One region of the Acinetobacter sp. GRABPA_MV_2 genome, then DNA from elsewhere that is predicted to be linked to it. Evidence: predicted binding sites of a transcription regulator. Region 1 holds the regulator's gene; each other region holds the start of a gene.
What was found. Region 1 encodes PhoB, which activates phosphate uptake and scavenging genes when phosphate is short. Its sites were predicted from a motif close to TGTCATNAANCTGTCATAA; they were not measured.

Region 1 (10,180 bases):
TAAAAAGGGAGCAACGCTCCCTTTTTAATTATTTAGTCCAGCCATATTTTTTGAAAATAGTATTGCCTTGCTGTGAAGATAGAAAATCTACAAAACGTTTAGCCTCAGCATCTTTTAGACTATGTTTGGTTAATGCAACACCTGTATCACGATAGACAACTAGCTCTGGTTCGATAGGGATAATTTGTCCAACATCTGGGTTACTGATTCCCCAAATATTAAAGACTAACCAAGCATCATAGCTGCTATTTTCTTCCCAGCTTTTCTTGGCAATCCCTGTATTGGCTGCATAGGTGGCAATATTCTTTCGAAAAGCTTTTGTTAATTGAATATTTCCGGTTCTGCCAGCAATATCTTCCCACATACCGACTTGACCTGCACCATGTGTAACTAAAACTTTAATATTGGGTTTAGCTAGGTCTTTAAATCCTTTAATATTTTTAGGATTACCTTTGCGTACTAAAATGGCTGCGGGGCGTAAATATAAAGGTTCCACCGAGTCTTTTATAATTTGCTCAGAAAAGGTATTTTCGAAATCAGACATCATGGCTTCGGAACCACTATAGATAACATCTGCATCTAGTTTCGCTTTTTCAGACCATTGAGCAGTAGGACCAGAAGTCACATGGACTGCTATGCCAGTTTTATTGGTGAATTGTTTGGCGGCTTCTTTCATGGCGGGTGCGGGCCCACCCGGACCATAGACTTGTACGTCTGCAAAACTATGGATAGATAGAGAACCGAGAATAAGAAAAATCAGGTAGGGTATAAATTTTTGTTTTGACATTTTAATCACTATAGTAATTAAGAAAATATCAGCATATATTTTTTATTATTGAAATTGGATTAATTTTTGCAACGATATTTATAATACATTTCTTTAAAATATATTTAATGAGATTTTAATAGACTATATATAAATGTAAATTATTTTGAGTTAAATATAAATATAGAAGATTCTATGGTAATTTATATTTTATAAATTAATTATTTAAATAGATGTAATGTAAATAATAGAGGAGTAATCCCTTGATTAAAAAAAGTAATTCTTTTTTTAAAATTTTATTTAGCAGTATTTGTTTGGTGTCTGGCTCTGCTATGGCTGCTCAAATTACCGATTTGGGTAAGCAAATTGTGAGCGAAAAACCAGGCTCAATACTCTCTATAGCACAACAAGATGTGACAAATTTATTTCCTCATGCAGATCAGCGCTTGTTGGTTAATTATCGTAGTCGAGGTATTCAGGGCGAGCCCATTGTGGCATCAGCTTTTATTTTATTACCGAAAGGAACACCACCAAAAAATGGCTGGCCGATACTGGCTTGGGCGCATGGTACGACAGGAGTTGCTGATACTTGTGCACCTTCGGGTGACTATGTGGGTGGACCAGTTCACTCATATCAAGAGGTTGCTTCCAAAGCTTTAGATGGTTGGCTTGCCCGTGGCTATGCAGTTGTTGCACCTGATTATCAGGGCTTAGGTACACCGGACGGGCATCCTTATATGAATGCAAAGAGCCAACTACATACGGTTGTCGATGCAGTGCGTGCATTGCATTTGCTTAAGCCCAAGAGCTTTAATAAACAGTGGTTGGTGATGGGGCACAGTCAAGGTGGGGCTGCGGCAATTGCAGTGTCTGCCTATGGTCAAAAAGATGCACCTGAACTAGATTTAAAAGGGGCAATTGCTCTTGCGCCAGGCGGCTATCAATATGAAGGCATTGCAGAATATGTGAAAACTAATCCGAACCCAGAACCTAGTGTGGCCGCTTTTTTCCCGATTGTGTTATTGGGAGCACAAGCAGCAGAACCAAGTATTGTTCTTGAAAACTTAGTCAGTGCAGAAATGAATGCGGTGCTAACTCAAGCGCGCAGTCGCTGTTTATCTGAACTTCAATCTGATTTGAAGAAGTCTCCTTCTAGCATATTTCTGCCTAATGCAGACTTAAAACCTCTTCTGGCTTATCTAAAACAACAGTCCATTGAAAATATGGTGCCGACTGTGCCGTTAATGATTGTTCAAGGTTCTAAAGATCATTTAGTCGACCCTAGAGGCACATCTGCTTATTATCAGCAGTTATGTAAATTAAAAAAACCAACTATATATCAAACGATTGATGGCGGAGACCATCGTGATGCATTACGCCAGAGCAATACTTTTGCCACTAGTTTTTTAAACGTAATTGAGAAAAATCAGACAAAATCGTATTGCTCTAATTTTAAGTAAATTATTTTAAATAATACAAAAAAGCCGACTTTTCATGAGTCGGCTTTTTTGTATGTGCAGGGAATAGTTTTAGGTCATGTTATATAGTCTTTCTTTTGGAAAAACTGCGGTAAATGTTGATCCCTCGTTTTCTTTAGACTGCACATCTAAATACGCACCGTGTTGCATAAGCACATGTTTTACAATTGCTAAGCCTAAACCTGTACCACCTGTTTGACGGCTACGGTCGCTGTCCACACGATAGAAGCGTTCAGTCAGGCGTGGTAAATGTTTAGGATTAATTCCGATGCCCGTGTCTTGTACACTAAAGTAAGCATGTTCGCCATCATCATGCCAGCCTATGGTAATGGTTCCACCTTTTGGCGTGTACTTGATGGCATTGGTAATTAAATTACTAAATGCGCTGGCAATTTCCATGTCGGAACCAATCAGGTCGCAGTGGCTATCAATGTGTAAATTGAGCGTATGTCCATAATCGGCATTATAGGCCTGAGCATCATCAAATAATTGATTCATTAAACTCGGCATTTCAATAATCTGATTTTTCGCAATTTTCTTGTTATTTTCTAAATTCGATAATAGCAGTAAATCATTGACCAAAGCATTCATACGCTTGGTTTGTGATTGCATTTGATCAAAGGCTCGTTTCCAGCGTGGACTAATATCTTCCTGATCTGTAAAGGTTTCGATATAACCACTCAGCACGGTTAGTGGTGTACGAAGTTCATGTGAAATATTATCGACGAAGTCTTTACGCATTTGCTCAAGGTTATGCATACGAGTCACGTCGTAAGCTACTAATAAACGACTTTCTCCACCAAATCGAGTGAGCTTAACCTGTACATAACGGTCATCATCAAAATTGGAATGGAGTTTAATCCCATCGGGTGCCTGATCAATATTGTTAAAATATTCAATAAAGGTCGGCTGACGTAAAATCGTTAAGAGGTTTCGGCCACGGTCAAGTGGACTAATCCCTAATAAACGCTCTGCGGCTGGGTTCCACCATTCGATTTGATGTTGATCATCAATTAGAACTACGGCCTCAGCAAGGGCAACTAAGGAAGATTGTGCTCGGTCAATTAAACCGACCATTTCGGCCTGAACAATTCGTTCCTGACGCTGAGCACGGTAAACATTAAATAATAATGCACCCCAAATCCCGTTAAGATTTGGAGGCACATCATAAGGTTTATTGGCAATCCAGTCATTGACCAGATATAAAGAACGCAACTGGAGTGTAAAAAACACCACGAAGGCGATAAAAATACAACTCCAGAAATACCCGACACCTAAACCGACTAAACCGGCAATAATTAGAAAAAATAATAAAAGCCGTAAATCTTGTTTGGCAAACGTCCATAAACTACTGTAACGAGAAAGTTTTTGTTCACGTACCTGTTCAGGGACGGGGTAAGGTTCATACATAAATCTTGGTTAACCTGCGGCTAAATCTGCACGTGTTGAGAAACGGTAGCCAGTTCCACGTACAGTCTGAACAAATCGGTCAACACCAAAAGGTTCTAAGACTTTACGCAAACGGCGGATATGCACATCGATAGTGCGGTCTTCAATATATACATTACCGCCCCATACCTGATCGAGCAACTGGGCACGTGTATATGCACGCTCTGGATGGGTCATAAAAAATGCAAGTAAGCGATATTCAGTTGGGCCCATATCTAAAATGCTGTTGCCAAAGCTAACACGCTGGCTTACAGGATCAAGAATTAAGCCATTGGCATCAATTGTTTTTTCACCACTTAATGCATTCGCACGACGTAGAACTGCCTTAATACGTGAAACCAGTTCACGTGTTGAGAAAGGCTTCGTCATGTAATCATCTGCACCCGCATCAAGACCTTGTACTTTATGGTCTTCTTCTCCACGAGCGGTGAGCATAATCACTGGAATTTCTGCTAGGTTCTCATCACGTTTTAAGCGGCGACATAAATCGACACCACTTACGCCTCCAGGTAACATCCAATCAAGCAAGATAAGCGCCGGACGTTGGTCGACGATAATTTGATGAGCCTGTTTGGCATCTTCAGCCTGTAAACACTGAAAGCCTGCCATGTCCAAAGAAGTATGGATCATTTCACGAATAGGGAGCTCATCATCGACAATTAAAATATAGTCATCTTTCACAGCGCAATATCCTATAGATTTAACGGTGAACCGTTTTGTAGTTATGACAGGCTTATTACAAAGATTAATTATGACAATTTCATTGCAGAAAAGTCTATAAAATTGAATTTAGCAATAATTTGTGACAAAACCAAGGCAAAGGCATGACCAAATGATGACATATAAACTTTAAACTTCTTAAATTCATTCAATGGGTTATTACCATAATTGCTTAACCGGTTTTTTAGATTATTAGCTGTCAAAAAACTTTAATATTATTTTGAAACTTGGGCTAATAGGGATAAGAAAACAATACGGCATGCGGTTAAAACCTGCTCAAGAGACTGCTCAAATCCTCCCATGACCCATCGAATCGCAATTTGGGTGACATATCCATTCAAGCCAGTTGCGATTAAAGAGAGCTCATTTTCATGGTGTTGAATTTGCGGCATGGTTAGCATAACAAAGGCCTGAATCATGCGATCAAATTGCGCAAGCGTTTCTTGAATGGTGGCTTGATTATGTAATTCTTGTACCAAAACGGCATCGACATAGATGATACGAGCTAATCTTGGATCATCTTTTAAGGTGGTCAGCAGTGCTCTTAAACCCGCATCGACCATTTTTTCTGGATCGGGTGCAGCTTTAATCACGGCTTGCATCAGATTTTGCTGTAATTCTTCAATCATTTTTAAAAAGATGGTTTGAAATAAATCTTCACTCTTCTTAAATGATTCATAAAAATAACGTTCTGTGAGTTTTGCCTCTTGGCAAACATCTTTTACCGTCACTGAAAAAAAACCGAGCGTTCCGTAGGTCGCAATACCTGCTTCAATCAGTTTTTCACGGCGTGCCTCTTTACGTTCAGATAGAGATAACCCTTTGAACTGACGTTCTTTACTCACACTTTTTGTTTTCTTTTTACTGGTTGAGTCGTTAGTCGCCATAAATAAGTCGTTTCCTAAAGAATGGTGTCCTAATTTATAGGTTTTGGCCAAATATGCTCACTATGATAAAGCCCTCAGAAGAATTGTGCCATTCTATCTGAAATTACAGTGTACTATATTGACAATGAATATTGTCAAAATTATATTGAAGATGTCTGAACTGCACATGCAATGAACCGACTGTGCAAATATCGAAAAACAAAGGATGGACAATGAAAAATTTTAAAAACAAAGTCGCTGCAATTACGGGCGCGGGTTCTGGCATTGGGCAACAGTTAGCAATTCTTTTGGCAAAACAAGGCTGCCATCTTTCGTTGAGTGATATTAATGAAAAAGGATTACAACAAACTGTCGAGCTTTTAAAGCCATACAGTAATATTACTGTTACCACCAAAAAGCTTGATGTATCTGATCGTGAAGCAGTAAAGCAGTGGGCACAAGAAACTGTGCAAGATCACGGTTCTGTTAACCTGATTTTTAACAATGCGGGCGTTGCATTAGGTTCAACTGTCGAAGGTGCGACCTACGAAGATTTAGAATGGATTGTTGGAATTAACTTCTGGGGTGTTGTGTACGGTACGAAAGAATTTTTACCGTTCATTAAGCAAACTCAAGATGGACACATTATTAACATCTCGAGCTTATTTGGTCTGACTGCCCAACCTACACAGTCTGGCTATAATGCAACCAAATTTGCTGTACGTGGTTTTACCGAGTCATTGCGCCAAGAGTTGGATATTGAAAAAAGTGGCGTGAGTTCTTTGTGCGTACATCCAGGGGGAATTCGTACCAATATTGCTAAAGCTGCAAAAATGAGTGACAGTTTGACTAGTTTAGGTATGGACCCGACTAAATCGATTCAAAACTTTGACAAGCTACTTCGTACTCCTCCAGAAGAAGCTGCCCGTCAAATCTTGGATGCTGTTTTGAAAAATAAACGCCGTTTATTGATTGGTAGTGATGCAAAAATTCTTGATGCATTCCAGCGTTTATTCCCGACCGGATACCAACGTGCTTCAACCATTGTGACTAAGTTAATGAAATAATTTTCAATGCAAAAAAGCCATCAATTGATGGCTTTTTTTATAATATTTAAATAGTTCTAAATAAGAACTTTGATCGTCTTTTTCTTCCAGATAAATTGATAATACAAGCCTTGAATAATACATAGACTGACAAATGCCAAGGCATAGGCAACCCAAATGCCTTTAAGTCCCCACATTGAGCTAAACCAGTAAGCACATGGAATCTCAATAAATAAAATGGCAGAGATGTTAATCAGCATTGGAACAGTTACGGTACCGCTCGAACGCATGATAGATGCAAAAATGGCACCTGCGCCAAAGAATAAAATTGCCCAAAGTACAATAAATAAAAGCTGCTGTCCTAACACCACCACAGTTGGGTCTGTGATAAATAAAGCCATCAAATATTTTGAAAATAGATAACCAAGTGCAATTAAGGCACCTGTAAATAAAAAGTTCATTCCCAGAGCGGTGCGTGTAACACGTGCGAGTAGATCTGATTTACCCGCACCAATCGCTTGCGCTGCAAAAATTGAGGCTGCGATGGAGATCGAAATCGCTGGAAACTGAATGTAGTTGAGCACCTGATTCACTGCACCATACGCTGCTGTAGCATGTGAACCATAATGGTTAACCAACCCAACAATAACCAAGCCAGCCATTGAGGTCGTAATCATTTGAATACCCGTTGGGACGCCTAAGCGTAAAATGATTTTGCTCAGTTCTGGATTATGACGGATATGTTGCAGAAGCTGACGATTAGGCCGAAGTGAATGATTTTTCTTATTTAGATAAATCGCAAGAAAAATTAATATTGCGATATAACTAATAATTGATGCTATAGCAGGAGCAATAATCCCTAGGGCAGGAAAGCCAAAATAACCTTTGAGAAGAATTGGTGTAATAATTACACCGATGACACTGGTTAAAGCGAGGGCCAGTAAAGGGGTTGTACTGTCTCCCACACCACGTAAAATTGAGGTATAGATAATATAAACGAACAGAAGAGGGCTACCCGCCAACATCCATTGAACATAAGGCAAAGCAAGATGCATTACCTTGGGATCAGTACCCAATAACTCTAAAATATCTTTAGCAAAGAACACACCAAGAATCGCGGTAACGATTCCACCAATGATGGTCATAAACAGGGTAGAACCGACCACACTTTGGACTTTCTCTATATTTTGCGCACCCCATGCTTGTCCTACTAAAACAGTCGTACCTGTTGAAATTCCGATAATAAAAGCGAGGAGCAAAAATAAGATAGGGAAATATACAGAAACTGCCGCAATTGCATCTACTCCCATCATTTGACCAACAAAGATGGTGTTAATAGTTCCCGACAAGTTCTGCAAAATATTGGTTGCAATCAAAGGTAGCAAGAAAACAAAAAATGTTTTCCATAGATTTTGTTGTTGAATTAAGGACTGTCTTGGTGGCATGTGTTCTCCATCGCCCATCTCTTTGATGAGCGGGGCGGATATTCAACTTAGCATAGTTGGAGCGAATGACTTGTAGTATTTTTACAGCGCTAAGTGGCTAAATTTATTAACATTGATTCAAAATTTCTCCTGCTTTTTGCAGAGTGTCATCATTTTTAGCAAAGCAGAATCGAATCAAGCGTAAAGACTCAGGCGCTTGCTGATAGAAAACCGAAACTGGAATAGCCACAATCTTATGTTGTTCGGCAAGAAACTGGCACATTTCTACATCGTTTAAGTCGGGACGAATTTGACTGTAATCGAGGTTTTGGAAATAAGTACCTTGAGAAGGTTTAAGTAAAAAACGACTATTATGAATTGCCTGATTAAATCGATCTCTTTTCGTTTGGTAAAACTGCGAGAGCTCTTGAATATGTTCTGGATGTTGCTCCATATATTGTGCTAGAGCAATCTGACAAGGAGTCGTACCACAGAAATTCGCATATTGATAAATCTGACGGAATAAACGCATCAGTTCAGGTGAAGCGACGCAGTAACCTGTTTTCCATCCCGTCACATGAAAGGTTTTTCCAAAAGAACCAATTACAAAACTACGCTCTCTGAGCTCTGGAAAATGCAATGCACTAAAGTGTTGTTGACCATCAAAAACTAAGTGTTCATAGACTTCATCGGATAAAACTAAAATATTTTTATCTTGAATCAGTTCAATGAGTTCTAACCAGTCTTGTTTTGCCCAGATCGTCCCAGTTGGATTATGGGGCGTATTCACCACAATCATACGGGTTTTGTCATTGATCAGATCTTTAACCTGTTGCCAGTTCACTTTAAAGTCAGGTGCTTGCAGGGCAATATGAACCGCTTTGCCGCCTGCTAACTCGACAGAAGGGCCATAGCTATCATAACTTGGGTCAAAAATAATGACTTCATCTCCTGCATTGATGCAGGCTTGTATGGCACAAAAAATTGCTATGGTTGCGCCTGGTGTAATCGTGATTTGAGTAACAGGATCAAGTTGAAGTTGATCACGCTGCTGAAATTGTAAAGCGAGTTGCTCCCGTAAACCGAGAATACCATCGCCAGGCGGGTACTGATTATGTCCAGCTAAAGTCGCTTGAGATAAGGCTTCAAGTAAGGCTTGTGGCGCTGGAAAATCTGGAAAGCCCTGTGACAGGTTGAGTGCACCTAGACGATGTGCCAGTGCCGTCATGGTACTAAAAATAGTCACGCCTTGAGTGGCCAATTTTGACTGTAGCTGAAGCATATTGTTCTCTTATTAAAAATATTTAAAGTTATAAAATTGATTCAATCACTGCCCGAATTACACCGAGTGTCAAACCAATAAATGCACCCACTACAACACCATTTACACGGATCATGTGTAAGTCGCCACCGACTTCATTTTCAATTTTCCCGATCATTTCACGTGAATCCCATTCATGAATTCGTTCACTCACATAGCGTATGATTTTATGGCTATATTGATCCGTAAAATTCATGGCAAGTCCTGTCATTTCTTTGTTGAGAACTTCACGTACTTTTACATTTTGAACAAGGTTTTCACCGAGCTGCTGAATCGCAGCCCGCAGGTTCATTGCAATGCCAGAGTCTTCTTTCATTAAATCTTCTTTAATGGCATCACACAAAATGGTGACAGCACCACTAATGAAATTTAGAACTTGAGGACTATCAAGGAGCGCATCTTTACCACTGTTAAGACGTTGACTGGCAACACTATCGGGTTTCGCTAGTTCCAGCATGAGTGAATGTGCAATTGTTTCAATTTCTTGCCGCCATGGGTGTTCATGGTCTGCCAGCATCGATTCTACTTTTTCAACCAATGAGTCGATGGTACGTTGTTGAACATCAATTCCAATCCAGCTTGCACCTCTTGCAAGTGACCAGACGCCTAGTGCTTTAAACATTTTTCGGGTTAATTCACGAGTTTTATCTGGATTTTGTACGACCCATTCATGAGCGATATCGAGACCACGCTGTAAAACGTCTTGGTGGAAATCATTTTCCAATACCGCGCGTAGCATCTCACTGGCGAGTTTGTTGACTTGGGTATTACGTACCCATTGCACACTGTTGTTTTGCACGAAATTAGCAATTTGCTCTTGGCTCACAAATTCAAAAATTTTCGGTACAGTTTGCTGAATGAGCTGCACTACTTGAGTATTGTTTTGTGGACTTGCCAACCATTGACCAATTGCGAGACTTAAGTCTGTTTTTTCTAAGCTTCTTTCGACTACTTGAGGCGAAAGAAAATTTTCCTGTACAAAACGGCCCATTGACTCTGCAATGCGTGCCTTATTACGCGGAATAATCTCGGTATGGTCCCGTAAAAACTTAGGAATCGGTAACTTACCAAAAGGGTTCCGAAATAGAACTGTAATCGCGTACCAATCGG
Region 2 (10,180 bases), on a different contig from region 1:
CTAAACCTAACCACACTACAGCAACGTGGTTACCTGAGTAGCCCGCAAACCATGAGTCACGTGTATCGTTAGTCGTACCTGATTTACCCGCCAATTTTAAAGCTGGAGACAAGCTATTATAAGCTGCGCGACCAGTACCCGAAGACATGACCTGTTGTAGACCATAATTCATGATATAGCCAACAGATGGATCAATGGTTTGTTGAACATTCAGGCCATAACGGTCAAGCAGGCGACCATTCGCATCTACGACAGATCGAATCGCGCGAGTCGGATATTTAAAACCACCTGTAGCAAAGTTCTCATAAATTCCAAGAACCTCCATTGGTGACATATTGACTGCCCCAAGGAAAATAGAAGGGTAGGCAGGAATGGTCGACTCAACACCAAACTTTCTTAAGTTGTTGGTAAATGTTGACAAACCAAACTCTTGACCCAAGCGTACAGCAGAGAGGTTATATGAATTTGCCAAAGCTTCACTCAGGCTGACTACACCATGTCCGCCACCACTGTAGTTTTTAGGTGTCCAGCTTTTGCCACCATCTACAGGGACACTAATCGGTGCATCTTCAATTTGGGTTGCCCAGTTGTAACGCCCAGATTCAATAGCACTTAAATAAATCACAGGTTTTAATAAAGAACCGACTTGGCGTTTTGCATCTACAGCACGGTTAAAACCAGTAAAGTCTTGTGTAGAACCAACAGCAGCAACAAGCTCGCCGTTTTCTGGATGTGCAATCAGTACAGCACCTTGTAAATTTTTCAAACGTGATGGGTTACTGTTTGCTAAGCGCTCTACAGAAGCTTTAAACGCATTTTGAACTTGAGTTTGAGTAATTGGGTCTAAAGTTGTAAAAATACGTAAGCCCTGATTAGTTAAATCACTTTCTTGATATTCTGTACGTAATTGACGACGCACAATATCTAAAAAGTCAGGGAATTTTGCAGGGCCTAAACTTGGTTTGCTTAGCACATTTAAAGGACGTGCAATTTCATCTTCATATTCTGCTTGAGTTAAATAACCCATTACACGCATGTTATTTAACACGGTATCGCGACGTTTTTTTGCACCTTCAGGATTTTTCCATGGGTTATACAAAGAAGGGCCTTGCACTAAACCGACTAAATAAGCTTGCTGTGCGACACTTAGCTCACGTAACGGTAAACCAAAATAAAATTGAGAAGCCAAACCATAGCCATTAATTGAGTAGCTACCATTTTGGCCTAGATTCACTTCATTTAAGTAGGCTTCTAAAATTTCATCTTTGCTGTAATGCAGCTCAATGAGTAAAGCCATTAATGCTTCATTAACTTTACGTTTGAGTGTGCGTTCAGGTGTGAGGTAGAAGTTTTTAACTAATTGCTGAGTCAGGGTTGAACCACCTTGACGTTTACCACCTGTGATATTACTCACCAATGCACGAGCAGTACCACGAATTGAAATACCGTGATGATGATAGAAATTACGGTCTTCTGTTGAAATTAAAGCTTCAATAAGTGGTTTAGGGACATTATTCAGTTTAATGAGAACACGGTCTTCATTATGTTGAGGGTAGATCCCGCCAATCAGAAGTGGCTCCAGTCGTGCAACACCAGTTGAAGAAGGTTTTGTACTTCGAACTTCAGCAACCTGATCATTTGCAAAACTTAACTCTAGTACTTGTTCGGGCTCAACACTGTCGCCGTAATCAAAACCACGCGTGTGGATATACATATTGCTACCCTGAGCAACATAGGTTCCAGACTTGTCATAATTACTTGAAGTTTTGTAACCCAAGAGTTTTAATTCTTGAGTGAAATTTGCTTGGGTAATAGGTGCGTTATTATAAATTTCCAAAGGACGTGCAAACACTTTGGCGGGAATATCCCACCGTTGTCCTTCAAATTTTTCACGGATAATATTATCTAAACGAATCAGATAGATACTAAGAGCAATAAAAGCACCAATGACCAAAATGGAAAAAATTAGTGCAAAGAAACCGATACCACGTTCAAACTTCATAAAAATGAGATAAAACCCTAACAATGCCTGTAATGATGCGATAGCTTGTCATCAATTTGCAATGATAAAACTGTGAATAATTGGAAAACTTAGATTGAATTTTACAGCATCTTGTTGTTATGTTTTTTTAAATTAATCAGGTTAATGTTATTATAGCCAAGTATCGCAGCGGAGCTTACTCATTCGTGCAAATTTCACATAAGTCCTTCAGAAACGTCGGGTTAATCGGTCGACCAGATAAATCATCAGTAGTAGAAACACTATGTTTAATTCATGATCATTTGTTGAACCTAGGCTTAAACCCCATTTTTGATCAGGAAACTGCTGAATTAGTGCCTTATGATCATGCACAAATTGTAAGTCGTCATTTATTGGGTGAAGTTGCTGATTTAGTCATAGTTGTTGGAGGCGATGGTTCTTTACTCCACGCTGCTAGAGCTTTAGTTCGCTACAATACGCCTGTTATTGGTATTAACCGCGGGCGGTTAGGTTTTTTAACTGATATCAAACCTTCAGAAGCCATTTTCAAACTTGACCAAGTACTTCAAGGGCATTTCCAGCTTGACCGCCGTTTCTTACTTGAAATGGAAGTAAGAACAAATGGTGAAGTCATTTATGACGCCATTGCTTTAAACGATGTGGTTTTGCACTCGGGTAAATCAGTACACATGATTGACTTCGAACTTAATATTGATGGTCAATATGTTTACCGCCAACATAGTGATGGTTTAATTGTTTCGACTCCAACCGGATCAACGGCTTATGCATTGTCAGGTGGTGGCCCAATTTTACATCCAAGTATGGATGCTATTGCATTAGTTCCAATGCATCCCCATACATTGTCATCACGTCCCATCGTCGTTGGTGGTCAAAGCGAAATTAAAATCGTTATTCGCGAAAATCGGGTATTACCAATGGTGAGTGCAGATGGACAACATAGTGTCTCGCTCAATGTTGGAGACAGTTTACACATCCGTAAACACCCATTTAAACTAAGTTTATTGCATCCGCCAGGTTATGATTTCTATATGGCCTGCCGTACCAAACTTGGTTGGAACCAAGATTTTGAATCTTTTCAAAGAGATGAATCATGAATATTGAACAAATGCTATCTGTTTTAAACCCTGAAATTGTGGAGCGTTTAAAAACAGCAGTAGAAATTGGTAAATGGCCAAACGGCGTTGTTTTAACTAAAGAACAACGTGAGACTTGTATGCAAGCTGTAATCGCTTGGGAGTTGAAGAACTTACCAGAAGATCAGCGTAGTGGTTATATTGACCGTGGTACAAAAGAAGAAGGCGAAGAATGTGATGATGATCATCACAAGCATGAACCAGAGTTTAAACCGATTCGTTTTGTTTAAAACTTAATAAGACAGAAAAATTATTTTTTGTTATTCCATACAGCCTTATATAGCATGTTTTTCATAAGTTATAGCATATAGGCTTTTATTACTTTTGAAGGATCAAAAGTAACCAAAAATCCTTTGTATCACTGACGATACTTCCTGTATCGCAGTGATACGGTCGACATCCATGTCGACCTTCACGATAGCATTTGTTAACTACGAATTAAGATTGCTTAAATTTCGTGTATCCCATAACACTTTTGCTTTTTGCATCGCTTCTTCAAAATTAGCAACAACGCCCATCGTATATAGCGCGATTCCGATGGTTTCTGTTACGGCCATTTCGCCATATTCATGATGCTGCTGACCAAGCCATACTGCTTTAAATGTTGCTAAATCTAATTCTTCTTCAATTGGGCTTCGCTCAGGTGTGAGCTTTGGTAACTCATGTTCATAAAGCTCACCATTTTTAATACCACAAATGAGTGTCTTAGCATCTGGATTTCGTTCAAATTCACCACCTTCACCTTTAATGACGGCACTATTTTGATAGCCTAAGCGTAACGCACTATGTTGATGTGAAGTTCTATAAGCAGGGTGGAATATTGCTTGTAAGGTAGCCTTAGCGTTAAAAGGATTAATTAAACGAGCCAAAGTATGAATAGGTGAACGCAATCCCATGACATTTCTTAGAGATATCAAGTCGCTTAAAACTGGTGAAATCACATCTAGTGGTAAGTAAGCGAAATTTTGCTCTACTAATTGTGCACTAGCTTCTTGTTCAGAATGACAAATTTGATAACCAAGATATTCTAAGACTTGCTCTGTATAAACACGGTTAAGCGTGTGACCTGACGCACCATGCATAACAATTTTATGGCCATGCTGGGCAAGCGTAAGGGCGGCTAACAAAAACCATGGATAGTGTTTTCGCTTACCTGCATAAGATGACCAATCTAAATCGACTTCTAAAGGCTCAAAATGAAGCTGATCTTTGGTCGCTTGCACAAACCCTGCAAGTTCATCAATCGATTCTTCTTTAACCCGAAGTAGCATTAAAAATGCACCTAGCTGTACATCTAGCACTTCACCTTTTAAAATCATGGTAAAAGCTTGATAGGCTTCTTCATAGCTTAAAGAGCGAGATCCGGTTTTCCCCTTACCTAAAATACGGACATATTGAGCAAAGGGATGTTCAGCATCTTTATAGATATTACGTTTAGTATTCATCGTAGTTCAAAACAATAAAAATGATGGGATGTAGGCAGCTCAAAATGAAATGTCCACAAGTATTTAATCAATATGACATAAAAAACTGCTGAAAAAATATCAAAAGTGTTTCTCATACTAAAGTCTTAAGGCTACCTGAGTGTTTTTTATGCGTATTAGCTAAAAAATTAACCGAATCGTTATTTAATTCGAGTACACTTTCTCGTGCTTTTTTGAGCACTCATATCATAATTTTATGTGATTCTCCTATATCTTCAGCTTTTTATTGAAAAAGTAAGAGGTTATTTCTAGCTACTCATAGTGGTTAGAAACTTCAGGTATTCTCCTGTTTTAGAAAACAGCTATTTTGTTTTCATTGAGGTAGTAGGAAGGTTTTTTGTTCACAAAAAACCATTTCCCTTTTGCGGTGTTAATGTGAAAGGTTAGGGCTGTGTATTCGTAAAGAATAGACGTTTCATTTTGGTATTTCCAACGGACTTGGAAATATAGATTGAAGTAAAGTTATGGCTAAAAAACCGATTTATAAATCACTTTATTTTCAGGTGATTATTGCGATTATTGCGGGTATCTTGGTAGGGCATTTTTCTCCAAGCTCAACGCAAATTGTCAATGGTGTCGAACAGCATATTCCGGGGTTAGGTGAAAAACTCAAGCCATTAGGTGATGCCTTTATTCGTTTGATCAAGATGATCATTGCTCCAGTTATTTTCTGTACCGTGGTAAGCGGTATTGCTGGCATGGAAAGCATGAAGTCAGTCGGAAAAACTGGCGGCGTTGCGTTGTTATACTTTGAAATCGTTTCAACAATTGCACTTCTAATTGGCCTTGTTGTAATTAACATTGCTAAACCGGGTGTAGGGATGAATGTTGACCCTACCACTCTCGATACTTCGGGCATTCAAAAATACGTCAGTTCTGGTGAGTCACAATCTACCATTGATTTCTTAATGCACATCATCCCTGATACGGTGGTTGGCGCGTTTGCAAATGGTGAAATCTTACAAGTCCTTCTTTTTGCAATTCTCTTTGGTTTTGCTTTACATAAGTTAGGTGATGCAGGACGTCCAGTTTTAAAATTTATTGATCAAGTTGCACATGTGTTCTTTAACATTGTGAATATGGTCATGAAATTGGCTCCGATTGGTGCATTCGGTGCAATGGCATTCACTATCGGTAAATATGGTGTTGGTTCACTCGTACAATTAGGGCAGCTCATTATCTGCTTCTATATTACGTGCTTACTCTTTATCTTCTTAATCTTGGGTACAATCAGCCGTATTAGTGGATTCAGTATCCTTAAGATGATTCGCCTGATTCGTGAAGAGTTATTAATTGTACTTGGTACATCTTCTTCTGAATCTGTTTTGCCTCGCATGTTACGTAAACTTGAAATTGCAGGTTGTGAAAAATCTGTAGTTGGTTTAGTTATCCCAACAGGTTATTCATTTAACCTAGATGGTACGTCAATTTATTTGACTATGGCTGCAATCTTTATTGCTCAGGCAACAAATACACAGCTTGATATTCAACATCAGATTACTTTGTTATTGGTACTCTTAATTTCATCTAAGGGTGCTGCAGGTGTAACAGGCTCTGGCTTTATTGTTATGGCTGCAACTTTATCTGCTGTAGGGCATATTCCAGTGGCAGGTCTGGCATTGATTTTAGGTATTGACCGTTTCATGTCAGAAGCCCGTGCATTAACTAACCTTGTTGGTAACTCATTAGCAACGATTGTTGTTGCTAAATGGGTCGGTGCTTTAGATAAAGATAAGCTAAATGATGCTTTAAACAATCCAGATGAAGTCGACAGAAAAATGATGGAGCAAAAAACTCCTCAAGTCGCTGAAGGTTTAGATTAATTCAAATAAACCTATATAAAAAAGGAAGCTTTGGCTTCCTTTTTTATTGGCTGACTGAAAAGTACAGTTTTAATGAGCAGCTATGCCATGACAGTTGCTAAAAAAATGATTAGCATGCAGAGCAATGAGATTAGATAAAACAATAAAGCTGAAGGAAAATATTATGTTGGCATACGATGCAGATTTAGAATTATTCCGTGATAATTTTAAACGTTTTATGAATGAGCATATTGCTCCACATTATGACCAATGGGAACGCGAAGGAATCATGCCACGTTCTGTCTGGAATCAACTGGGCGAAAATGGCTTTTTATGTGTGGATGTTCCAGAAGAATACGGTGGTTACGGCGTACCAACCTATTATTCATTAATGTTGGTTGAAGAATCGGCACGTGCTGGTTTTTGCGCATTATCAACAGCGATTTCTTGCCACTCTGAAATTGCTGCACCATACATTTTACACATTGGCACAGAAGAGCAAAAACAATATTGGTTGCCGAAAATGGTAACAGGTGAGGTGGTTGGTGCTATCGGTATGACTGAACCTGGAGCAGGTTCGGATTTACAATCAATGCGTACTAGCGCCATTTTGCAAGATGATCATTATTTATTAAATGGCTCAAAAACTTTTATTTCAAATGGACAGCATGCTGATCTTGTTGTGCTTGCAGTAAAAACTGATCCTCAAGCGCGTGCAAAAGGTGTTTCATTATTATTAGCTGATACTCATCTAGAAGGCTTCAAAAAAGGCACAAATCTAGACAAAATCGGTCTGCATTCTCAAGACACATCTGAGCTGTTTTTTGACAATGTTAAGGTTCCTAAAAACCAGTTACTCGGTCAAGCTGGGCAGGGTTTTGCTTACTTAATGCAAGAGCTACCGCGTGAACGTACGGCCATTGCTTCTACCGCAATTGGGGCAATCCGCGGTGCAATTGATTTGGCAACCGCTTATGTAAAAGAGCGTCATGCATTTGGTCAACCCATTTCACAGTTCCAAAATACGCGTTTTGTTTTAGCACAAGCAAAAATTGATGAGCTTGCTACAGCTGCTTTTTATGAGAGAAACGTTGCTCTATATCAAGAAGGTAAGCTTGATGTGGAAACAGCAGCGGCGCTTAAAAGTTTCAGCACTGACATGCAAATGAAAGTCGCAGATAACTTGCTGCAACTCTTTGGTGGTTATGGTTATATGACTGAATATCCAATTTCACGTTTCTTTGTAGATGCACGTATTCAACGTATTTACGGTGGTACAAATGAAATTATGAAAGAAATCGTAGCGCGTGGATTAATTGGCAAAGCCTAATTAAATAGATTTAAAAAAGCCTACCTTTTAGTAGGCTTTTTTATATTACCTATTTGTTAGTTTGATGAATGACAGGATAGTCTTGTTGTTTCGGTAATTGCTGTAATGCATGATTCATCTTTCTTAAAAACTCATCAGCTTCATCTTGATGAAATGAATCTTCGGTGTATTTACTACGTTCTTGAAAGACGACACCACAACCCGTTATTTTCATATTTTCAGGATTAAATGACCAGTCATTTGGATTCTTTAAGTTAATGTTTAAATCACTTTCACAGCTTTTCCATAAACGTGAAAACTCATTTGATAATTCTGCTTTAAATCCTCGTGTTGGATAGACTGAAAATCCTTTCATTTCGGGATTAGAAAACTGTATAAACTTGTCTACTGGCATACCGCCCCAAATGATTGCTGTATCTGGTGGTAAATAGATACCTGATAAATTTTTCTCTTTTAAAGCATGCATTTGCTCAAATTTCTGTCTGAAATGTTGCGACTGATAGGTCAGCTTGGTTTGAGGTGGGATTGGAATGCCACGAACTTGATTACCGACAGTCGTCATATAGTACGGAGAATTATCCCTACCATTGCATCCTGCGATTAAGGGGCAACCGCCACAAGCGGTTAAACTAAAACTTGTAATACCCAGTAAGCCTAAAACAATAATTTTATTCATTCTATTTTACTGTTGTTATGACATATTGGGTCAGTATAACCAATCTATACATTAAGAGGACTATCTTTAAGAACAACGAAATAATCATCTGTAAATGTAATTATGTTTTTACTTGGCTGGCTGCTGCAACGGCCCATCAAATAAAGATTTACAGCTTTCTAAATTTTGACATGAAGCAAACATAAGTGCTTTAGGCAAGCTCGCATACAAATTTGTAATATGTTGTTCAGCAGGGTTATAAAAATGCCAATAACTAAACTGGTTTGAACGTTTATTTTCTAAGGCTTTAAAGAAATTTGCTTCATTAAATTTATTGTTAAGTTGAGTGTGAGGGCCACCTTGCTCATGTGTACCGACTGTGGTCATGAGTAAAGGAGAATGATTTGGTTTTTGAGTTTGCCAATGATTTAACTGCTGAAATAACATGCCTTGGTCAAACCAGAGAGAAGGGCTTGCAGCAAAGTAACGCTGAAATGCATCTGGTTTTTGAAAAAAATGATAAAGCACAAACAAACCTCCAAAAGAATGTCCATAAAGACTTTGCTGTTGGCTATTAATCGGAAATTGTTTTGCAATTGTAGGCTTGAGTTCGCTATTTAAAAAAGCAATAAACTGATCAGCACCCCCATATTTATATTTACCTTGTGCTTGAAATTCAGCAGAAGGTTTTGGAGTGTAATCATAAGCACGCTTTTGCACATCAAAGGTTTTTTGCTGAGGGTAACCAACTGCTACGATCATGAGTGGATCTAGTCCTAATTTAGTAGAACCAGCGCCAATCGACTGAGCAATATTGACAGCACTTGGAAATGTAGCATTTCCATCTAATATATAAAGTACTGGATACCCATGTTGGGGCGGGGCGACAGGCGGTTTATAAATTTGAATAAGATAATCATGGCCTGCATTTTTAGATTTAATTTGAAATTGTGCCTGATTATTTTGAAAAACGATTTTTTGTTGATTTTGTATAGGCGTTTCAGCCAAAACAGGACAGCTTATTAAAGTACTTAATAGAAAACTATTAGATAAAAGGAAAAATGATTTTTGCATAATGGACGATAATAAAATTTATTATGCAAATGATAAATGAAAATCATTATCAAATAAAGTGATCAAGAAATGTGAGCAAAAAGGTTAATGAAAAAAGCTCTTACAGCTATATTGCCTAACAAATCAAAGCAGACTATTGTTATACTCTCGTTTAAAAGATGATTTTACTGAGGCTGCATTCTAATGATCAACGATGATCAAAACAAAACGACTTCTCTTAGTTTAGAACAAATTCGCGAAGATATTGATAGTGTAGATCAACAGATTCAAGAATTATTAAATCGACGCGCAAGCCTTGCTGAAGCTGTTGCAAAAGCTAAATTTGCTTCCGAAGAGAATCCTTTGTTTTATCGTCCTGAACGTGAAGCACAAGTTTTACGCAAAGTCATGGAGCGCAACCAAGGTCCTTTGTCTGATGTAACCATGGCGCGTTTGTTCCGTGAAATTATGTCTGCTTGCCTTGCTTTGGAAGCTCCGCAAAGTATTGCTTTCTTAGGACCAGAAGGGACTTTTACTCAATCTGCTGTTCTTAAACACTTTGGTAAAGATGCAGTAGTTCGTCCATTACCAACTATTGATGAAGTGTTCCGTGAAGTAGAAGCGGGTAGTGCACATTATGGTGTAGTCCCAGTTGAAAACTCATCTGAAGGTATTGTGAACCATACTTTAGATTGTTTTAAAACATCGAATTTAAATGTGA
Region 3 (10,180 bases), on a different contig from region 1:
GACTGCCCTACCTTTCGCTGCAATTTATGGTTTTGCTACAGAAAAACTCCCTTTTAGAAAATCATCTAAAAAATAATTTGATTAAAGCCCAATCCTAGAATTGGGCTTTTTTCTAATATGTCTTTATTTACGTTGAAAGTGTGATAGATATTTTTGCATTTCATCAGGCGGCACCATACCGCCCCCGGTAGCCCATATCACATGATTTGCCTGCTGCAACTGCTCAGCTGTTAACTGGTGTAAAGCCAAGTAAGCAGGAGTCGTCTGAACATAATACGGCCCCATCATACCTGCTGCCGCAGAAGGCTCAAGCTGAATATTCTCAGTTTGATTTAAAAGCGCAATAAGCTCATATAAACGTTCATCATGAATGGTGTAATAGCCATCAATTAACTGTTGCATAGCACGTCCGACAAAACCTGAAGCACGCCCTACCGCAAGCCCGTCTGCCGCAGTAACGTTATCAATGCCAATGTCATTAACTGAAATCTGATCATGCAAACCTGTGTGGACACCAAGTAACATGCACGGCGAATGTGTGGGTTCGGCAAAGATACAATGTACATGCTCACCAAAAGCCAGTTTTAGTCCAAAACTCACCCCACCAGGCCCACCACCGACGCCACACGGCAAATAAACAAATAAAGGGTGTTCAGCATCGACTTTAATTTGTTTTTGCTCAAATTGCTGTTTTAGGCGTATTCCTGCAACGGCATAACCTAAAAATAATGTTGTTGAGTTCTCATCATCAATGAAAAAGCAATGTGGATCTTGCTCTGCGGCTTTTCGTCCCTCTTCAACAGCTACTCCGTAATCACTGGCATATTCTACAACGTTAACGCCGAGTGAACGTAGTTTGTCTTTTTTCCACTGTCTAGCATCAGCCGACATATGAACAGTGACTCTAAAGCCGAGTTTGGCACTCATAATGCCTATAGAAAGCCCAAGGTTGCCTGTAGAACCTACCGCAATTTGATACTTAGAAAAAAATGTTCGAAATGCATCTTGATCGAGTTTACTGTAATCGTCTTCTGGTTTGAGTAGCCCCGCCTGCATGGCAAGTTTTTCTGCATGTGTGAGCACTTCATAAATGCCACCACGTGCTTTGATGGAGCCTGAAATAGGTAAATGACTATCTTTTTTCAGCCAGAATTTTCCATTAAGTTGTACTTGTTTTGCTGAAGAAAGCGCTTGTTGCATATGAGCAATTTCAACGATATCTGATTCAATTTTTCCATGTTGCGCTTGAGTTTCGGGAAACACCTTTGCCAAATAAGGTGCGAAACGCGCTAGTCTTGCTTCTGCTTCACTTACGTCCTTAGCAGTTAGTCCAACTTTTTCTAAAGCTTCTTTTAAAAGATATCGATGAGGTGTAAACCAAAATGTTTCTTGATAGGCTTGAAGTGTTTCAATAAGTGGAAATTGTTGTTTTAGCTGATCTATTTGAACCGCATTCATAATATATCCTGATATAAAATTTTAAGCCCAACCTATAAAGCTGTTTGATGGCCTATAGCAACTTATTAATTTATAGATGAATGTACATGAAAAATAGTCTCAACTTTAAAAACTAAACAAATAAAAAAGCCACTGTTCACAGTGGCTTTAATTTTTTAAATGCTTTTATACAAACTGCAAGAATAACCAGTACAAACCACCTGACAAACAGATTGTTGCAGGAAGAGTAAATACCCATGCAGATAAAATTGTTTTAACTGTATTAAAGTTTAAACCTGATTTATTCGCCACCATCGTACCCGCAACAGCACTGTTTAAAACATGTGTTGTTGAAACCGGCATACCTAAACCATCAGCAGCTGCAATTGTACTCATTGCAACAAGTTCAGCAGACATCCCTTGACCATAAGTCATGTGATGCTTACCAATACGCTCACCTACAGTCACAACAATACGTTTCCAACCAACCATTGTGCCTAGGCCAAGTGCTAAAGCAACAGCTACTTTTACCCAAGTCGGAATGTATTGTAAGAATGAATCTAAGCTACTACGGTATTCTTTCACAAGCTTTTTCTGTGAGTCATCCATTTTTGGTAAAGCATCTGCTTTATCCAAACGCTTAAACGTCGTGGTGCTTAAATACATATCATTACGAATTTCACTAATTGCAGCTTCAGGAATATCTTTTAAGTTGTTATAGCTAGAAACTCGCTCACCCAAGTGGTCAGTCATACTTGCCAATGCAGGCACGACTTCTGGAGTTTGCTGTTTAGTTTGAATATATTTAGTCAGAATAACACGTGCTTTTTCATCAGTTAATTCTGGCTGATTTTGCTTCAACAATACGGCAGTTTGAGAAGAAAGCTGATGGAATGATTGAACTTGTTGTGTATCAAGATTTTTATTTAATGAATAAGCCAATGGCACCAGACCAACCAAAATCAGCATGATGAGTCCCATACCTTTTTGACCGTCATTAGAACCATGTGCAAAACTTACACCTGTACAGGTAAAGATCAAAATTGCACGAATGATTGCTGGTGGTGGTTTATTACCTTCCGGTGGTTGGAATAATTCTACTTGGCGTTTAAAAATAGTTTTAACCAACAAGAATACAATCGCTGCAAAAGCGAAACCAATTAAAGGTGAAAATAATAATGCCTTACCGACTTTAATCACCTGATCCATATCAACACCACTGGTCGTTACGCCGGTCGATGCACTCAATAGATGGTTCATAATGCCCACACCCAAGATTGAACCAATCAAAGTATGAGAGCTAGACGCAGGAATTCCTAAGAACCATGTACCAAGATTCCAAAGAATTGCAGCGAGCAACAATGCAAAAACCATTGCGAAACCTGCACCGCTACCCATATTCATGATCAGTTCAACAGGCAGCAATGCAATAATGCCGTAAGCGACTGCACCGCTTGCAACCATTACCCCAAGGAAATTACAAAAACCAGCCCACATGACTGCAACTGGTGCTGGTAAAGCATTGGTGTAAATCACTGTTGCCACTGCATTTGCAGTATCGTGGAAGCCATTTACAAACTCAAAGCCTAAAGCAATCAAGAGTGCAGTTGATAAAAGAATAACTGAATAAAGACTCAAAGGTGGTACATGCGCTAAATCCGCACTCACCTGAAATCCAATATAAATAAGTGTTGCAACAATAATCGTCAGAAACACCGGCATAAAAAACTTAGGTGTCGGGACATGTACATTCGTCGATTTGACTTGCAGGTTTGCCGCAAGTTTTGAATCCGAAACAGGGGGTAGATTAGAATTCATGCAGACGGTAAGAGGATAAAAAAATCCTCTGTATTCTTAAATTAAATTATGACAATTATATGACAAAGCGGCGCCTGATGAAGTCAATTTTTCACATTTTGACCTCATTTGATGCACCTTTCCTCTATGATTTTTATTTTTTTATTTAAATACAATAATTTACATAAACCCCCACCCATCTATTTTATGACTATTTTTGAAGCAAAAATATCTAAAAAATTACCTAAACGAATACTTTTTAAACACCGCAACTGTCATAAAACCGAATATTGGAGATGAAATATTTCAACATCATGATCATTTTATGAATATTTGATGAAAAAACAGTCTTCATTTGTCATAAAAGCCGTTTTTTAATGAATCTATTACAATGAATGATGGGTCGTTATAGGTCATCAATTGCGCAACTATTCTGTTACAATAGCGCCGCATTTTTAAATTCATATAAAAGATCGGGGTTTTCTATGTCTACGCTTGCCACCCTAAAAGCGCTTCTTGCTAAACGCATTCTGATTATTGATGGTGCAATGGGAACTATGATCCAGCGCCATAAATTGGAAGAAGCTGACTACCGTGGTGAGCGTTTTGCCGATTGGGCACATGACTTAAAAGGTAACAATGACCTTTTGGTTCTGACACAACCTCAAATCATTCAAGGTATTCATGAAGCTTATCTTGATGCTGGTGCAGACATTATTGAAACCAACAGCTTTAACGGCACACGTGTTTCTATGTCGGATTACCACATGGAAGATCTTGTTCCAGAGATTAACCGTGAAGCAGCACGTTTGGCCAAAGCAGCGTGTGAGAAGTATTCGACTCCAGATAAACCGCGTTTTGTTGCAGGCGTGCTTGGGCCAACATCACGTACTTGTTCAATTTCACCTAATGTAAATGACCCTGCCTTTCGTAACATTACCTTTGATGAGCTAAAAGAAAACTATATTGAAGCGACTCATGCGTTGATTGAAGGCGGTGCAGATATCATTTTGATTGAAACCGTATTTGACACATTAAACTGTAAAGCTGCGATTTTTGCGGTAAAAGAAGTCTTTAAACAGATTGGTCGCGAATTACCAATTATGATTTCAGGGACCATTACCGATGCATCGGGTCGTACCTTAACAGGTCAAACTGCCGAAGCGTTCTGGAACTCTGTACGTCATGGTGACTTGCTATCGATTGGTTTTAACTGTGCGCTTGGTGCAGATGCCATGCGTCCTCACGTAAAAACCATTTCCGATGTCGCAGATACCTTTGTTTCAGCGCACCCAAATGCGGGCTTACCAAATGCTTTTGGTGAATATGATGAAACACCAGAGCAAACTGCAGCATTCTTAAAAGAATTTGCAGAAAGCGGTTTAATTAATATTACTGGTGGTTGCTGTGGTACAACACCTGATCATATCCGTGCGATTGCCAATGCGGTAAAAGATATTGCCCCTCGTCAAGTTCCTGAAACTGTACCTGCATGCCGTTTGAGTGGTTTAGAACCATTTAATATTTATGATGACTCATTGTTCGTTAACGTGGGTGAACGTACTAACGTTACAGGTTCGAAAAAATTCTTACGCTTAATCCGTGAAGAAAACTTTGCTGAAGCTTTAGAAGTTGCACAGCAACAAGTGGAAGCTGGCGCACAGATTATCGACATTAACATGGATGAAGGGATGCTCGATTCGCAAAATGCGATGGTGCATTTCTTAAACCTTGTGGCTTCTGAACCAGATATTTCACGTGTACCAATTATGATTGACTCATCAAAATGGGAAATCATTGAAGCTGGCTTAAAATGTGTACAAGGTAAACCCGTTGTTAACTCGATTTCTTTAAAAGAAGGTTATGACGAGTTTGTAGAAAAAGCTCGCCTGTGCCGTCAATATGGCGCTGCGATTATTGTCATGGCATTTGACGAAACAGGTCAGGCAGACACTGCTGCACGTAAGCGTGAAATCTGTAAACGCTCATATGACATTTTGGTTAACGATGTTGGCTTCCCTGCTGAAGATATTATTTTTGACCCGAACGTGTTTGCAGTAGCAACAGGTATTGAAGAGCACAATAACTATGGCGTCGATTTTATTGAGGCCACAGGTTGGATTAAACAGAACTTACCTCACGCCATGATTTCTGGTGGTGTATCGAACGTTTCGTTCTCATTCCGAGGTAACGAGCCTGTTCGTGAAGCCATCCACTCTGTGTTCTTATACCATGCCATCAAGCAAGGCATGACCATGGGTATTGTGAATGCTGGCCAAATGGCAATTTATGATGATATTCCAGCCGAGCTAAAACAAGCAGTTGAAGATGTCATCTTAAACCAAAACCAAGGTGAGTCTGGTCAGGCTGCAACCGAGAAACTACTTGAAGTTGCGGAAAAATACCGCGGACAAGGTGGTGCTATCAAAGAAGCCGAGAACCTTGAATGGCGTAATGAGTCAGTCGAAAAACGTCTTGAATACGCTTTAGTTAAAGGTATTACGACTTACATTGATGAAGATACCGAAGAAGCTCGCCTCAAAGCCAAACGTCCTTTAGATGTAATCGAAGGCGCTTTAATGGACGGTATGAACGTGGTTGGTGACTTGTTCGGGTCAGGCAAAATGTTCTTACCACAGGTTGTGAAATCTGCACGCGTTATGAAGCAAGCTGTGGCTTGGCTCAACCCGTACATTGAAGCTGAAAAAACAGGTAGCCAATCTAAAGGTAAAGTCCTGATGGCAACTGTTAAGGGTGACGTACACGATATTGGTAAGAATATTGTAGGTGTTGTACTCGGCTGTAATGGTTACGACATTGTTGACCTTGGCGTGATGGTCCCTTGCGAGAAAATCTTGCAAACTGCAATTGATGAAAAATGTGACATCATCGGCTTGTCAGGTCTGATTACCCCATCTTTAGATGAGATGGTCTTTGTTGCGAAAGAAATGCAACGCAAAGGTTTTAACATTCCTTTATTGATTGGTGGTGCGACTACTTCTAAAGCACACACAGCAGTAAAAATTGATCCTCAGTATCAAAACGATGCGGTGATTTATGTTGCCGATGCTTCACGTGCAGTTGGTGTGGCAACCACCCTACTTTCTCCTGAAATGCGTGGAAACTTCATCGCAGAACACCGTGCCGAATATGCCAAGATTCGTGAGCGCTTAGCCAATAAGCAACCAAAAGCTGCAAAGTTGACCTATGCTGAGTCAGTTGAAAACGGTTTTAAAATTGAAGAAAGCTATGTACCACCAAAACCAAATCTTTTGGGAACACAAGTCCTCACCAACTATCCTCTTGCAACGCTTGTAGAGTATTTTGACTGGACACCATTCTTCATTTCCTGGAGCTTGGCAGGTAAATTCCCGAAAATTTTAGAAGATGAAGTGGTTGGTGAGGCTGCAACAGATTTGTATAACCAAGCTCAAGCGATGTTGAAAGATATTATCGACAACAATCGTTTTGATGCTCGTGCCGTATTCGGTATGTTCCCTGCACAGCGCACTAATGCAGACACAGTGAGCGTATTTGATGAAGCGGGTCAAAATGTTACGCATACTTTTGAGCACTTACGTCAGCAATCTGACAAAGTGACAGGTAAACCAAACTTGTCTTTGGCAGATTACATTCGTAATGACCGTGAGCAACAAGACTACTTAGGCGGATTCACTGTATCGATTTTTGGTGCAGAAGAACTGGCAAATGAATACAAAGCTAAAGGTGATGACTACTCTGCAATCTTAGTTCAGTCATTGGCTGACCGTTTTGCTGAAGCCTTTGCAGAACACTTGCATGAACGCATTCGTAAAGAGTTCTGGGGCTATAAAGCTGATGAGCAGCTCAGCAATGAAGAACTGATTAAAGAGAAATACGTCGGTATTCGCCCTGCACCGGGCTACCCTGCTTGCCCAGAGCACTCTGAAAAAGCAGTGTTGTTTGACTGGTTAGGTTCTACCGACAAAATCGGCACCAAACTGACTGAGCACTTTGCAATGATGCCGCCATCTTCAGTAAGTGGTTTCTATTATTCTCATCCACAAAGTGAATACTTTAACGTGGGCAAGATCTCTCAAGACCAACTTGAAGATTATGCAAAACGTAAAGGTTGGACACTGGATGAAGCGAAACGTTGGTTGGCGCCGAATTTAGATGATTCGATTGCTTAAGTTGATATAAATAAACCTGATTAAAAAAATAGGGAGTGAAGGAAATCCATCACGCCCTTTTCAATTTGAAAATTTAATCTTTTACTTCAAATGTACCTTAATCTTCTCTTTAACTGCTTCAGTTGAAATACCATAGCGATCATGCAAAGTGGGCAATGCCCCTGCATCTAAAAATGCATCTGGCAAACCAATCATGTCAAAACGAGGATGTTGTCCATTTCTTAGAAATAGTGAGCCGACTGCTTCGCCTAACCCACCAATGACTGAGTGATTTTCGGCAGTTAAAACAGGTCGGCCACCTTTAGCGACTTCATCCAAAATAGTTTGTTCGTCTAAAGGTTTAATCGTAGGTACATGTAGCACTGAAACCTCAATGCCCTCTTTTTCAAGTTCTTCGGCTGCCTCAAGCGCACGCATGGTCAATAAACCAGTCGAAATAATGAGTAAGTCTTTACCGGGTTTAATCACCTGTGCCTTACCCAATTTAAACTGGTAATTATATTTATCGAGTACTAATGGAACTTGACCACGCAATAAACGCATATATACCGGTCCATTATGCGCGGCAATCTGAGGTATCGCCTGTTCTATTTCCAAGGCATCACATGGATCGATGACCATCAAGTTCGGCATAGCACGGAAAATTGCAATATCATCCGTTGCCTGATGACTTGGGCCATAACCCGTGGTTAACCCAGGAAGTGCTGCTACAATTTTGACATTCAGGTTATCTTCTGCAATTGCCATACAAATAAAGTCATAGGCACGGCGTGATGCAAACACGGCATAGGTCGTCGCAAAAGGAACAAATCCTTCACGAGCAAGTCCTGCTGCTGCGCTCATCAAAAGTTGTTCTGCCATGCCCATTTGGAAAAACTTATCTGGGTTTTCTTTGGCAAAAATATGTAGGTCAGTATATTTTGATAAATCTGCTGACAAACCTACGATATCGTCACGCTCTTTTGCCAAGGCATTCAGTGCATGTCCGAATGGTGCTGGTTTGGTCGGTTGGCCCTCGGCAGCAATAGAAGCAATCATTGCCGAAGTGGTTAGTTTTTTCTTAGGGGGATTGGCTAACTGGCTCATGGTATATTCCTTACTGTCCGTAGTGGGTCAAAATATTTAAAGCGTCGTCCCATTCATGTTCATCAACACGAATGAAGTGTGTTTTTTCGCGACTTTCCAAGAACGACACGCCTTTACCCATTTTTGTGTCACAAATAATGACTCTTGGGCATGCTCCCTCATGGTTTCGTGCCTGATCGAATGCTTCAAGCAAAGCTTCCATGTTGTTGCCATCTACGCGTTGGGTGTACCAACCAAATGACTGCCAACGGTCTACAATCGGCTCAAACGCTAAAATTTCGCTGGAATGTCCATCTGCCTGCTGATTATTCACATCAATAATGGCAATTAGGTTATCTAGTTTCCAATGCGAAGCAGACATCACGGCTTCCCATGTTGAGCCTTCATTTAGCTCTCCATCGGACAATAAGTTATAAACAAAAGCATCTGACTTTTTCTGTTTTAGTCCTAAACATGCGCCGACTGCAATTCCAAGACCATGACCCAATGAGCCACCTGTAATTTCCATACCCGGTGTATAGGAAGCCATGCCCGACATCGGTAAACGACTGTCATCTGCACCATAGGTTTCAAGTTCCTCAAACGGGATAATTTTTGCTTCAATTAAGGCTGCATAGAGTGCAATTGCATAGTGCCCAATAGAAAGATAAAAACGGTCACGGGCTTCCCATTCAGGGTTTTCAGGCTGATATTTCATGGCATGGAAATAAGATACTGCCAGTAGATCTGCTGCACCTAAGGCTTGTCCAACATAGCCTTGGCCTTGTACTTGCCCCATACGTAAAGCATGTTGGCGAATGTGGTAGGCACGTTGTTGCAACTCGGCAATTTGGCCTGCTTTATCAACATTTAACATTGTCATTTACTATTCCTTATTAACGATTAACCAGTTTTGCCGGAACACGCAGAACCAGACTGGCACCGAAAATTAATACTGCGGTGATTAAGAACATGCCGATTGCATTTGAACCTGTGTTGGTAGTGACCCAACCGATTAAATAAGGTGAGCAAAATCCTGCAAGATTGGCAAAGCTATTCACTGCTGCAATACCTGCCGCTGCGGAAACACCACCCAAAAAGTTAGTCGGTAACATCCAGAATAAAGAGGATGCCGTCAGCACACCTGACGCTGCGATGCAAAGGCAAATTAAAGAGAGCGTTAGATTTGAAGCGAATAAAGTCGCAAATGTGAGTGCTATAGCGCCTGCACACATTGGAATAATTAAGTGCCAGCGGCGTTCTTGGAAATGGTCACCACTACGCCCTGCCAAAATCATGACCACAATGGCACACATATAAGGCAGGCTTGTGAGCAAACCGATATGCCAGTTATCACTAATGCCCGAGTTACGAATGAGAGTTGGTAACCAAAATGTAATGGCGTATTGGCCCATCACTACACAGAAGTAAATGCCTGCGAGTAGCCATAAGCGTTTATCTGCGATGAACTCTTTGACGCTAGCATGACCTTCTTTGTGCTGGTTATCCCGAGCAAGCTCTTGCTTCACCAAGTTCTTTTCGTCTTGGGTTAACCAATTGGCGTCTTGAACTGAATCATTTAAAACAGCAAGTACAAGCAAGCCAACAATCACTGTGGGAATGGCTTCAATTACAAACATCCATTGCCAGCCAAACCAGCCATGTACACCGCTCATTCGGTCCATGATTAAGCCTGAAAGTGGTCCACC

Region 2: a site for PhoB is predicted at 2,049-2,067, ahead of ACXM0J_RS02795 (NAD(+) kinase). Genes of this name have one in related genera too.
Region 3: a site for PhoB is predicted at 3,302-3,320, ahead of ACXM0J_RS01260 (inorganic phosphate transporter). Genes of this name have one in related genera too.

Annotation. Positions count from the first base shown of each region.
Region 1 covers NZ_JBWZNA010000015.1:86,690-96,869, forward strand. The annotation lists gene ACXM0J_RS13620 (AcfC family putative adhesin) at 29-787, opposite strand; gene ACXM0J_RS13625 (alpha/beta fold hydrolase) at 1,030-2,226, shown strand; gene phoR (phosphate regulon sensor histidine kinase PhoR) at 2,296-3,654, opposite strand; gene phoB (phosphate regulon transcriptional regulator PhoB) at 3,664-4,374, opposite strand; gene ACXM0J_RS13640 (TetR/AcrR family transcriptional regulator) at 4,629-5,300, opposite strand; gene ACXM0J_RS13645 (SDR family NAD(P)-dependent oxidoreductase) at 5,513-6,346, shown strand; gene ACXM0J_RS13650 (MATE family efflux transporter) at 6,403-7,770, opposite strand; gene ACXM0J_RS13655 (pyridoxal phosphate-dependent aminotransferase) at 7,877-9,031, opposite strand; gene ACXM0J_RS13660 (DUF445 domain-containing protein) at 9,060-10,180, opposite strand, start outside.
Region 2 covers NZ_JBWZNA010000002.1:198,840-209,019, reverse strand. The annotation lists gene mrcB (penicillin-binding protein 1B) at 1-2,002, opposite strand, end outside; gene ACXM0J_RS02795 (NAD(+) kinase) at 2,188-3,096, shown strand; gene ACXM0J_RS02790 (YeaC family protein) at 3,093-3,365, shown strand; gene ACXM0J_RS02785 (glycosyl transferase family protein) at 3,567-4,580, opposite strand; gene ACXM0J_RS02780 (dicarboxylate/amino acid:cation symporter) at 5,084-6,442, shown strand; gene ACXM0J_RS02775 (acyl-CoA dehydrogenase family protein) at 6,606-7,751, shown strand; gene ACXM0J_RS02770 (hypothetical protein) at 7,801-8,427, opposite strand; gene ACXM0J_RS02765 (alpha/beta hydrolase) at 8,536-9,480, opposite strand; gene pheA (prephenate dehydratase) at 9,664-10,180, shown strand, end outside.
Region 3 covers NZ_JBWZNA010000001.1:266,200-276,379, reverse strand. The annotation lists gene ACXM0J_RS01270 (hypothetical protein) at 1-76, shown strand, start outside; gene ACXM0J_RS01265 (D-serine ammonia-lyase) at 124-1,458, opposite strand; gene ACXM0J_RS01260 (inorganic phosphate transporter) at 1,624-3,255, opposite strand; gene metH (methionine synthase) at 3,720-7,406, shown strand; gene ACXM0J_RS01250 (transketolase family protein) at 7,488-8,492, opposite strand; gene ACXM0J_RS01245 (transketolase) at 8,503-9,348, opposite strand; gene ACXM0J_RS01240 (MFS transporter) at 9,368-10,180, opposite strand, start outside.